Regions from separate parts of the Streptomyces sp. NPDC058145 genome, predicted to be linked through region 1. Evidence: riboswitches for the same ligand, from Rfam matches in the RefSeq annotation. Region 1 holds a riboswitch; the other holds the start of a gene.
The links. A riboswitch is a leader RNA that binds a small molecule or an ion and turns the genes downstream of it on or off. The one in region 1 is predicted to bind cyclic di-AMP.
Positions count from the first base shown of each region.

Region 2: linked by a shared signal. The riboswitch ahead of ACFVVO_RS14390 (transglycosylase family protein) and the one ahead of ACFVVO_RS09345 (C40 family peptidase) in region 1 are both predicted to bind cyclic di-AMP.

Region 1 is NZ_JBHVUH010000003.1:533,509-539,240, forward strand. Features, by position in the region: gene ACFVVO_RS09335 (ATP-dependent Clp protease proteolytic subunit) at 68-706, shown strand; gene ACFVVO_RS09340 (hypothetical protein) at 714-1,022, shown strand; cyclic di-AMP (ydaO/yuaA leader) riboswitch at 1,364-1,588, shown strand; gene ACFVVO_RS09345 (C40 family peptidase) at 1,592-2,065, shown strand; gene ACFVVO_RS09350 (ATP-binding protein) at 2,248-2,706, opposite strand; gene ACFVVO_RS09355 (helix-turn-helix domain-containing protein) at 2,918-3,778, shown strand; gene ACFVVO_RS09360 (DUF397 domain-containing protein) at 3,788-4,012, shown strand; gene ACFVVO_RS09365 (8-amino-7-oxononanoate synthase) at 4,108-5,235, opposite strand; gene bioB (biotin synthase BioB) at 5,383-5,732, shown strand, end outside.
Region 2 is NZ_JBHVUH010000005.1:423,524-429,255, forward strand. Features, by position in the region: gene ACFVVO_RS14380 (cytochrome P450) at 1-1,143, shown strand, start outside; gene ACFVVO_RS14385 (transglycosylase family protein) at 1,292-2,323, shown strand; cyclic di-AMP (ydaO/yuaA leader) riboswitch at 2,500-2,672, shown strand; gene ACFVVO_RS14390 (transglycosylase family protein) at 2,677-3,369, shown strand; gene eno (phosphopyruvate hydratase) at 3,732-5,039, shown strand; gene ACFVVO_RS14400 (septum formation initiator family protein) at 5,162-5,638, shown strand; gene ACFVVO_RS14405 (DUF501 domain-containing protein) at 5,721-5,732, shown strand, end outside.

The DNA.
Region 1 (5,732 bases):
GTACGTACTGTACATTTTGTACAGACGCGGGGCCGCCGGAGGTCCCGTCGCGAGGAGGGGTACGCCCATGGCTCGACCGTTCGCCCGCCACGTCCTGCCCGAGTTCACCGAGCGCACGAGCACGGGCCGGCACCGCACGCTCGATCCCTACTCGAAGCTGTTCGAGAACCGGGTCGTCTTCCTCGGCACACCTCTGGACGACACCGCGGCGACCGATGTGATCACCCAGTTCATGTACCTCGAACACGCCGCACCGGACCGGGACATCACGCTGTACCTCAACTGCCCGGGGGGCTCGTTCAGCGCCATGACGGCCGTCTACGACACGATGCGCTACGTCCGCTGCCACGTGGAGACCTACTGCCTGGGCCAGGCCGCCTCCGCCGCCGCGGCCCTGCTCGCGGCCGGCACCCCGGGCAAACGCTTCATCCTGCCGGGGGCGCGTGTGGTGCTCAAGCAGCCCGCGCTGCCCGAACCAACCCGGGGACAGCCGAGCGACCTCCTCATCCAGGCCGGGGAGCTGACCCGGACGCGGGCGCTGATGGAGGGGATGCTGGTCCGGCACACCGGGCGTACGCCGGAGCAGGTCGGCGAGGACCTGGAACGGGACCTGGTGCTGGACGCGCCGGGCGCGCTGGCGTACGGCCTGGTGGACGGCGTGGTCCCGAGCCGCAAGACCGGCCCCGGCGCCGAGCCGGCGGAGTGACCCGCCGATGCTGCCACCGGAGCTTCCGCCGCTGCCCGCGCTGACCAGGGCCGAGGGCGAGCTGATCGACCATTACCTGGAGGCGGCCGACCTGCTCGGCCGGATCAACCCGGCGCGTCCGGGAGACACCTACGGCGGGCTGCGCGCGGCGCAGGCCCTGGTGCGCAAGGCGGCCGAGCTCCGCGACGCGCTCGCCCTGATGCACCGGCGGGGCGAGACGGAGCTGCACGGGGACACGCTGGCACGGGCTCTGCGGGTGCTCGACGGTGAGCGCCGCACCGCGCGCGTCGTGCTCCCGCCCGACTGCGTGGGCTGAACCGGACACCGGTTCCCGCGCCGGATGGACCTCGTCGTCGACGATCCGTCCGGCGCGGAGTTGAAACGGCCCGAACGACGTACCCCCGGCCGGCGTATCTCCGGGCCTTTTTTCTGACTCCCCGACTTGCGCGATCGGCGGAACCGGGACGTGCGCCGAGGTACTCCGCCCCAGGTCCGGGGCTACGCAGGCAAGTTGACGGCTACTCGAACAGAGCACTGTCCACCCGAACGGGTGAGTGGTGAGTAACGCCACAAATCCCCGGTTCCGTTGGGATTTTCGGACAGCTGTGAGTGAAGATCCCTGTCTGACGACAAGCCCCCGCCACCGCGGCGGGGCGATCCGGGCGGACGCCGAGTCCTGCCGCCGCCCCGGGTGACCGGTCGACAGGAGTGGATCGGCAGGAGTGGAGGACCCAGGCAAGACGGGTCGCCGGGACGGACGTTCGTCACAGACGGACGGTCGTGCCGAGCAGCCCTTGGGGTGAAGCCGCAGCAACGCGGCCGGGCCACTTCGCCAGCCCGAATCCGACAGGTCATCCTTCACAGGCGGCTGACGAAGGGTTGCGCATGACTGCGCTGAATCGTGTCCCGTCGATGATGGCCAGGGCCGGTACGGCCTCGGCTCTTACGCTCGCCGCGGTGGGCGGCTCCATCGCCGTGCCCGGCCTGGCCGGCGAGGCCTCGGCCGCCACTCTGGCGACGAAGGCCCTGCACATCGCCGCCTCCAAGAAGGGCTCCCCTTACCAGTACGGGGCAACCGGTCCGCGCCGGTTCGACTGCTCGGGTCTGACGCTCTACTCGTTCAAGAAGGCGGGCAAGAAGCTGCCGCGTACGGCGGCCCAGCAGTACAACAAGACCCGCCATATCTCCGCCGGCCACCGCAGGGCCGGCGACCTCGTCTTCTTCCATTATGGATCCAGCGTCTACCACGTCGGCATCTACGCCGGGAAGGGCAAGATCTGGCACGCCCCGAAGACCGGGGCCGTGGTGCGGCTCGAGAAGATCTGGACCCGGAGCGTCTGGTACGGCCGGGTCAGCTGACCCCGCCCAGCCCCGGAGCGGCTCCAGCAGCGGGGCCGCTCCCCCTGACCGTCGGCGCCGTCCCGGTGCCCGCCTGAAGCACGCGGGCGGCCCCGGGGCGGCGCGGCCGTGTCCGGCTCCGTGGCGGGCCGCAGGGCCGCCGGCGTACCGGGCTCTGGTTCTCCGGCTTCCAGGGTCCTCCTCTAGGGTTCCTGCTGCCCCGCCGTCGTGAGGTGCTCCCCCTGGAGGGTCCACGGCAGTTCGATCCACACCGTCTTGCCGCCCTCGCGGGTGGGGCGGACGCGGAGTCTGCCGCCGCACTCGGCGGTGAGCCAGCGGATGATGACCATGCCGCGCCCGTTGTCCTGCTGGACGGCGGCGGGCAGTCTCTTCGGAAAGCGCGGATGACTGTCCGTGACGCCGATGCGCAGGTGTTCGTCACGGTCCAGCGCGATGTCGACCGTGAAGGTGGGTGACTGACCGAAGGTGTGCTGCACGGCGTTGGTGGCGAGTTCGGAGACGATGAGCCGCACGGTGTCGGCCATGTCGGTGTCCGACGGCAGGCCCCACTCCGCGAGGGTGCCCACCACGTAGGAACGGGCCGCGGAGACCGATGCGGGATCGCTCGGCAGAGTGACGGATGCTTCCAGGTGGTCTGCCATGGCGACGTCGTCCCTTTCCCACGGGACCGCAGTCCGACGAGGAGCGGATGGTTCGAGTACGGTCCCGGACTGGTGCTTCTTCGCCAGACTGCCATCACCGAGGCGGTCAGGGGAGCGATCCACCGAGATATGCATATATCTGTCGCCCGAAGCGGTGAACTCTGCGACGCGAGACCGTATCCGGGCGGCCTGGAAGGAGTAAGGAGTTCCCATGCAGAACGGTCCCGCGGTGCGGCGCCGCAAGCTGGGCGCCGAACTGCGCGCGCTGCGCACCGGGGCCGGGCTCACCAGTGGCGAGGCGGCCCTTCTGGTGGGCTGGCACCAGTCGAAGGTGAGCCGCATCGAGACCGGCGCCAGCGGGGTGAAGCCGGCCGACGTGCGGTTACTCCTCGACGCGTACGAGGTGCGGGACCGGCAACTGCGGGACATGCTGCTGATGTTGACGGGCTCGCAGGACGCGGGCGGCCGCAACCGCTGGTGGCACGCCTACCGGGGCGTCCTGCCGCCCACCTACCGCGACTTCATCAGTCTGGAGTCGCAGGCGAGCGGGATGCGCACCCTGGAGACCACGGTGGTTCCCGGCCTTCTGCAGACGCCCGAATACGCTCGCGCGGTGACCCGGGCGGCGGTGGAGGGAGTGGACGAGGAGCGGCTGGACACCCTGGTGGAGGTGCGACTGGCGAGGCAGGACGTGCTCCGGTCCGAGCCGCCGCTGGAGCTGACCGCGGTACTGGACGAGGCGGTGCTCCGGCGCGAGGTCGGCGGTCCCGAGGTGATGGCGCGGCAGCTGGAACGGCTGGTGGAGGCCGCGCGGCTGCCCCAAGTGCGGCTCCAGGTACTGCCGTTCGCGGCGGGGGCGCATATCGGCCTCACCGGGCCTTTCGTTATCTTCTCATTTCCGAGCACTTCTGATCTGGACGTAGTTGTTCTTGACCAGTTGACGAGTAGCCTCTACCTGGAACGGAAAGAAGACCTCATGGCCTACTCCGAGGCCTTCGACACCCTTCAGTTCCACGCCCTTTCACCCGAGGAATCGTTGGACTACATCGCCGGGATAGGTGACGGCGCGTAAGGAGGCACCATGACAGCACTGCCTCGGAACGTCCCAGCCAGTACCGATCTGCACGACGTGCGGTGGCTGCGCAGCAGCTACAGCACCGGAGCGAACAACTGCGTGGAGACGGCCCGGCCGCGCTCCGGCCCGTGGGCCGGACTGCTCGCCGTGCGCGACTCCAAGGCCCCCGCCGGACCCGCGCTGCTCTTCTCCCCCGGGAGCTGGGCGGGCTTCGTGGCCACGCTCCGGTGATCGGGTCGAACCCGACCTGACCACCGACCAGCGGACCGACCCCTACTGATCAGATCCGATCACTTTCGCCAGATGTGCGGCCGTGTCACGCCGACTCATGGTCGCGCCTCGCGAATCACACGTACAGCGCGTTCGATCTCGGCCCCGGAGAGGTCCGCGCGGGCGGTCAGCCGCAGCCGCGAGATGCCGTCGGGCACGGAAGGAGGACGGAAACAGCCCACGGCCAGGCCTGCCGTACGGCAGTCGGCCGCCCAGCGCACGGCCTGCTCCGGGGACGGAGCCCGCACGGAGACCACCGCGGCGTCCGGTCGTACCGCCTCCAGACCCGCGGCGGTCAGACGTGCGTGCAGTTCGGCGGCGACCGTGCGGGCCCGCTCCGCCCGCGACGGCTCGCGCCGCAGCAGCCGGAGCGCCGCGAGCGCGGCGCCCGCGGCCGCGGGGGCGAGACCCGTGTCGAAGATGAACGTGCGGGCCGCGTTGACCAGATGGGCGATGACCCGGGCCGGTCCGAGCACCACACCGCCCTGGCTGCCCAGCGACTTCGACAGCGTGGCGGTGACGACCACGTCGCCGGCGCCCGCGAGCCCGGCGGCGTACGGGGCGCCCCGGCCGCCGTCGCCCAGTACCCCGAGCCCGTGCGCGTCGTCCACGACCAGGCCCGCGCCGTGCTCACGGCACGCCTCGGCCAGGGCGGCCAGCGGTGCCGCGTCGCCGTCGACGGAGAACACCGTGTCGGAGACGACGATCGCCGGTCCCGGGTGCGTGCCGAGCACCTTGCCCGCGGCCTCCGGGTCGGCGTGCCCGACCACCTGGGTGGTGCCCCGGGCGAGCCGGCAGCCGTCGATGAGCGAGGCGTGGTTGCCCGCGTCGGACACGATCAGGGACCCGTGCGGGCCCAGCGCGGTGACCGCGGCCAGGTTGGCGGCGTAGCCGGAGGAGAAGACCAGGGCCGCCTCGAAGCCGCAGAAGTCCGCCAGTTCCCGCTCCAGCTCGGTGTGCAGCTCGGTGGTGCCGGTGACCAGCCGGGAACCGGTGGATCCGCCGCCCCAGGTCCGGGCGGCCCCGGCCGCCCCCTCGACGACCTCGGGATGGTGGGCGAGACCCAGGTAGTCGTTGCTCGCCAGGTCCAGCAGCGGCGAGTCGGCCGGGCGCGGGCGCAGGGTCCGGACAAGTCCGGCGCGACGGCGCGCCTCGGCCTGCTCGTCGATCCAGCCGAACGCCATGGCTCCTCCGGGGCTTTTGTAGGTAGCGGACAGACACTAGCCGTACGGCCGCCCACCCAGGGTGTGGCAATACCCACACGGTGAACCGTCTCCGTTGTGCAAACTCTCCTTGGCCCGAGGCGGTCCCGTAGGACAGGATCGTGCCTCATGGACCTGCTGAACACGCTGGTGGACAAGGGGCTTCGGCGCGAGTCGCCGACCCGCGACGAGGCTCTCGCCGTGCTCGCCACCTCCGACGACGACCTGCTCGATGTGGTGGCCGCGGCCGGCAAGGTGCGCCGGCACTGGTTCGGCCGGCGCGTGAAACTCAACTACCTGGTCAACCTCAAGTCCGGCCTGTGCCCGGAGGACTGCTCCTACTGCTCCCAGCGGCTCGGCTCCACCGCCGGCATCCTCAAGTACACCTGGCTCAAGCCCGGCGAGGCCTCCGAGGCCGCCGCCGCGGGCCTGGCGGGGGGCGCCAAGCGGGTCTGCCTGGTGGCGTCCGGGCGCGGCCC
Region 2 (5,732 bases), on a different contig from region 1:
GTCACCCGGTACGCCGACGCCCGGCAGGCCCTCGCCGACCAGCGGCTGAGCAAGAACCCCGCGCACCACGACGAGCCCGCGCACGCCAAGGGCAAGACCGGTATCCCGGGCGAGCGCAAGGCCGAGCTGATGACGCACCTGCTGAACATCGACCCGCCGGACCACAGCAGGCTGCGCAGACTGGTCAGCAAGGCGTTCACGCCGCGCCGGGTCGCCGAGTTCGCGCCCCGGGTGCAGGAGCTGACCGACGACCTCATCGACCGGTTCGTCAGGACGGGCTCCGCCGACCTCATCCACGAGTTCGCCTTCCCACTGCCCATCTACGCCATCTGCGACCTGCTCGGCGTCCCGCGCGAGGACCAGGACGACTTCCGCGACTGGGCCGGGATGATGATCAGGCACGGTGGAGGACCGCGCGGCGGGGTCGCCCGGTCGGTGAAGAAGATGCGCGGCTACCTCGCCGAACTGATCCACCGCAAGCGCGCGGCACTGCCGGCCGAGCCCACCCCGGGGGAGGACCTGATCTCCGGTCTCATCCGCGCCTCCGACCACGGTGAACACCTCACCGAGAACGAGGCCGCCGCGATGGCCTTCATCCTTCTGTTCGCCGGCTTCGAGACGACCGTCAACCTCATCGGCAACGGCACCTACGCCCTGCTCACCCACCCCGAGCAGCGCCACCGGCTGCAGGACTCCCTCGCCCGCGGCGAACAGGGCCTGCTCGAGACCGGCGTCGAGGAACTGCTGCGCTACGACGGCCCGGTCGAGCTGGCCACCTGGCGGTTCGCCACCCAGCCGCTCACCCTCGGCGGGCAGGACGTCGCGGCCGGCGACCCGGTGCTCGTCGTCCTCGCGGCCGCCGACCGGGACCCGGAGCGGTTCGCCGACCCGGACGTCCTCGATCTCGCCCGCGGCGACAACCAGCACCTCGGCTACGGCCACGGCATCCACTACTGCCTCGGTGCCCCGCTCGCCCGCCTGGAGGGCCGGACCGCGCTCGCCACGCTCCTCACCCGCCTCCCCGACCTGCGGCTCGCGGCCGATCCGGCGGACCTGCGCTGGCGCGGCGGGCTCATCATGCGCGGGCTGCGCACCCTGCCCGTGGAGTTCACCCCGGCCGCGGAAAAGGCCGTACAACCGTAAACATGACGGGCGTTCAACTCTGTGATCTTCACGTGATCTGTGCGGCATGAACTTGTGACAAGTGATCGTATGCCTATACCTTCACCCATCAGCGCGGCCCGAGCATTGGGCACCGCGCTGGTCCCGCTGTCGCACGAAAGGCTTCCGCATGCTCTCCGGGAACGGTCGTCACCGTCGCCCCCGTCAGGCTCCGGCTCTTCTCGTCGCGGCCGGAGTGACCGGCTCCGCCATCGCCATCCCGCTCCTCGGTGCCGCGAGCGCCAACGCGGCCGACGGCACCACCTGGGACAAGGTCGCCGAGTGCGAGAGCGGCGGCTCCTGGAGCGCCGACACGGGCAACGGGTACTACGGCGGGCTGCAGATCTCCCAGGACGACTGGGGCGCCTACGGCGGCACCAAGTACGCCGCCACCGCCGACCAGGCCAGCCGTTCGCAGCAGATCGCCGTCGCCGAGAAGATCCTCGCCGACAAGGGCACCACGCCCTGGACCACCTGTGCCCTGCTCTCCGGTCTGACCGCCGACTCCGGGTCCCTGGACGTCGACACGGGCGTCGGAGGCTCCGGGAAGTCCGACTCGGACCACGGCGAGTCCGGCGACTCCTCCGGCTCCACGGACTCGTCCGGTTCCGCCGGTGATTCCGACTCGTCCGGCCTGCCGGATTCCTCCTCTTCGTCCGACTCCTCCTCGGACGCGACCGGCAAGTCGTCCTCGGACGTGGGCAAGGAGGCCGGTTCCAAGGGATCGGACAAGAGCGCAGACACCCCCAAGTCCGACAAATCCGCATCGCCGCGCGCCGAGGAGTCACAGGGGAGCGAGTCCCCGGCCACGGATCCCGTTGTGGAGGACTCGGACAATTCGTGGCAGACCGGCGGTTCTTGGAGCCTCGTCGACACGGGAGCGCTCGGCAGTGGCGGACGTCACCGCGGCGGTAACGCGGACGAAAGCGTGACAAACGGTCAGAATGCCACCTCGTCGGGCAAGCATGCCTCCCGCGGGACGGACACCTACACCGTCCGCGAGGGCGACACCCTCGCCTCCATCGCCGACTCCCTTGACGTGGACGGCGGATGGCATGAGCTGTACGCCCTGAACGAGAAGGCCATCGGCTCCGACCCGAACCAGGTCGTCGCCGGTCAGACCCTGGAAGTCGGTAGCGAAACGGGCCAAAAGCAGCGGTAGTTGACGCCCGTATTGGCTACTGATGTCCGTTTCGGTGAAAGTGTGGGATGAGTCTCAGAAGCCCTGATCGTCTTTGAAATTCCCTCGATCGCGTGTCTACGGTCGTGACCGCTCGTCACCACGAGCCCCGGCTGTCGCAACGCCGAATCCTGCCAGCGGCCGCCCGGGAACAGTCGTCGCGTAAAGCGCCGTAGGCAGGAGCGGGGGACCCAAGGTAAGTGCCGGAACCAGCGGTCGCGCTGGAACCGGCTAGGGGTGGAGCCGCGGCCCGTGAAAGCGGGCCTGCGACCGGGCAACTCAACCGGCCCGAACCCGACAGCTCACCTCGCAGGCGTCGGTGAGGGGATCCATCCATGCTGTTTTCCAGCAAGGGCAAGCACCGCCGTCCGTCCAAGGCCACCCGTGCCATCGCGCTCGCCGGTGTCACCGGCGCCGCCGTCGCCGCCCCGCTGATGGCGGCCGGCAACGCCTCCGCCGCCACCACCTCCGAGTGGGACGCGGTCGCCCAGTGCGAGTCCGGTGGCAACTGGTCCATCAACACCGGCAACGGCTACTACGGCGGTCTGCAGTTCTCCGCCTCCACCTGGGCCGCCTACGGCGGCACGCAGTACGCCGGGCAGGCCAACCAGGCCTCCAAGGCCCAGCAGATAGCCGTCGCCGAGAAGGTCCTCGCGGCCCAGGGCAAGGGCGCCTGGCCGGTGTGCGGCAAGGGCCTGTCGAGCACCCCCTACAGCGGCTCCGCCCCGAGCAGCTCTTCCAAGAGCACCTCCTCGGGCAGCACCGCCACCCGCTCCACCGACCCGCAGGCCGCCTCCCGCTCCAGCGAGCGCCCGGCCGCGAGTGCGAAGAAGACCGTCACCACCCCGACCGGCAAGAAGGTCAAGAAGGGCGACGGCGAGTACAAGGTGGTCAAGGGCGACACCCTCGGCACCATCGCCGACAAGCACAAGGTCGAGGGCGGCTGGCAGCAGCTCTTCAAGCTGAACAAGGACATCGTCGAGGACGCCGACCTCATCTACCCGGGCCAGCAGCTGCACCTGAAGTGACACCTGGCTCCGACCGGAACCACAGTGCCCTCACAAGGCCGTCCCCCAAGCTGAAGGCCTCGTGAGGGCCATTCGCCCCGTCCCCCACGGGCTCCCCGCCCCGGTGCGTGTTCCCCCGTACGCACCGGGGCGGGGCTGTGTTTTTCCCGGCCCTTCCCCTTCTTGTTCGCGGGACCTCACCCGAATTGTTCGCGGGACCTCGCCCGAACCCCTTTGTTCCGGGCAGGAACAATGGGTACGGTCTCCCTGTCCACGGGACGGTCGGTCGGTGGCCGACGCCCCTTGGACGGTTAGGCTCTAGTCGCAGGGCAGGGCCGTAAGGCACCCCGCCCCGCACTTCCAGCGTCACATCCAAGAAGGAGATGCTCGTGCCGTCCATCGACGTCGTCGTAGCCCGGGAAATCCTGGACTCCCGAGGCAACCCCACGGTCGAGGTCGAGGTCGGCCTCGACGACGGCAGCACGGGTCGTGCCGCCGTTCCGTCCGGTGCCTCCACCGGTGCCTTCGAGGCCATCGAGCTCCGTGACGGCGACCCCAACCGCTACCAGGGCAAGGGCGTCGAGAAGGCCGTCCTCGCCGTCATCGAGCAGATCGGCCCGGAGCTGGTCGGCTACGACGCCACCGAGCAGCGCCTGATCGACCAGGCCATGTTCGACCTGGACGCCACGGACAACAAGGGCTCGCTCGGCGCCAACGCCATCCTCGGCGTCTCCCTCGCCGTCGCGCACGCCGCCTCCGAGGCCAGTGACCTGCCGCTGTTCCGCTACCTGGGCGGCCCGAACGCGCACCTGCTGCCGGTGCCGATGATGAACATCCTGAACGGCGGCTCGCACGCCGACTCCAACGTGGACATCCAGGAGTTCATGATCGCCCCGATCGGCGCGGAGTCCTTCTCCGAGGCCCTGCGCTGGGGCACCGAGGTCTACCACACGCTGAAGAAGGTCCTGAAGAGCAAGGGCCTGTCCACCGGCCTCGGTGACGAGGGCGGTTTCGCCCCGAACCTCGGCTCCAACCGCGAGGCCCTCGACCTCATCCTCGAGGCCGTCAAGGAAGCCGGCTACGCGCCCGGCGAGCAGATCGCCCTCGCGCTCGACGTCGCCGCCTCCGAGTTCTACAAGGACGGCAAGTACCTCTTCGAGGGCAAGGAGCGCTCCGCCGCCGAGATGACGGAGTACTACGAGGAGCTCGTCGCGGCCTACCCGCTCGTCTCCATCGAGGACCCGCTGTTCGAGGACGACTGGGCCGGCTGGAAGATCATCACCGACAAGCTCGGCGACAAGGTCCAGCTCGTCGGCGACGACCTGTTCGTCACCAACCCCGAGCGCCTCGCCCGCGGCATCGACGAGGGCGCCGCCAACGCCCTGCTGGTCAAGGTCAACCAGATCGGCTCGCTCACCGAGACCCTGGACGCCGTCGAGCTGGCCCAGCGCAACGGCTTCAAGTGCATGATGTCCCACCGCTCCGGTGAGACCGAGGACGTCACCATCGCCGACCTGGCCGTCGCCACCAACTGCGGCCAGATCAAGACCGGCGCCCCGGCCCGCTCCGAGCGCGTCGCCAAGTACAACCAGTTGCTGCGCATCGAGGAGATCCTCGACGACGCCGCGGTGTACGCCGGCCGCAGCGCGTTCCCGCGCTTCCGCGGCCACACCGACGTCTCCAAGGGCTGACCTCCACCGGGCCGATCCGAACGGGACGGCCCGGATATCAGCCAGTCGTACGTACGTCCCCGTACCCGGTCCCGTACCGTGTGCGGGGACGTACGCACGTGGAAGGGGAGGCGGAGAGCCAGATGGCCGTCAGGGACCGGGACCGTTTCTCCACCGCCACCAGGCTGCGCGCACTCGGCGAGCAGACCGCGGCCAAGGTCTACCGCTCCCAGACCAAACGGCAGGCCCGCCGCTCCCGGCTCACCGGCCGCGCGGCCCTGCTGGCACTGGTGCTGTGCTCGCTGATCGTCGCCCTCGCCTACCCGATGAGGCAGTACGTCTCCCAGCGCGCCGAGATCTCGGACCTCCAGCGGGAGCGGGAGCAGGCCCGGCAGCGCGTCGAACAGCTGCGTGACGTCAAGGCGCGCTGGCAGGACGACGCCTACGCCGAGCAGCAGATCCGGCGCCGGCTGCACTATGTGATGCCCGGGGAGACCGGCTACGTCGTCGTCGACCCGGGCGGGGCCAAGCAGTCCCGCGCCGATCTCGGGGCCGCCCGCCGGCCCTGGTACGCGAACGTCTGGGACGGGGTCGACAAGGCCGACGCCTCCGACCAGTGACCCGCCCCCGGCCGGCCACCGGCCGCCACCAGTAACCGGCCCGCGAGCCGGCCACCGACAGAAAGCCACCCGGAAAGCAGTCATGGAAACGCCT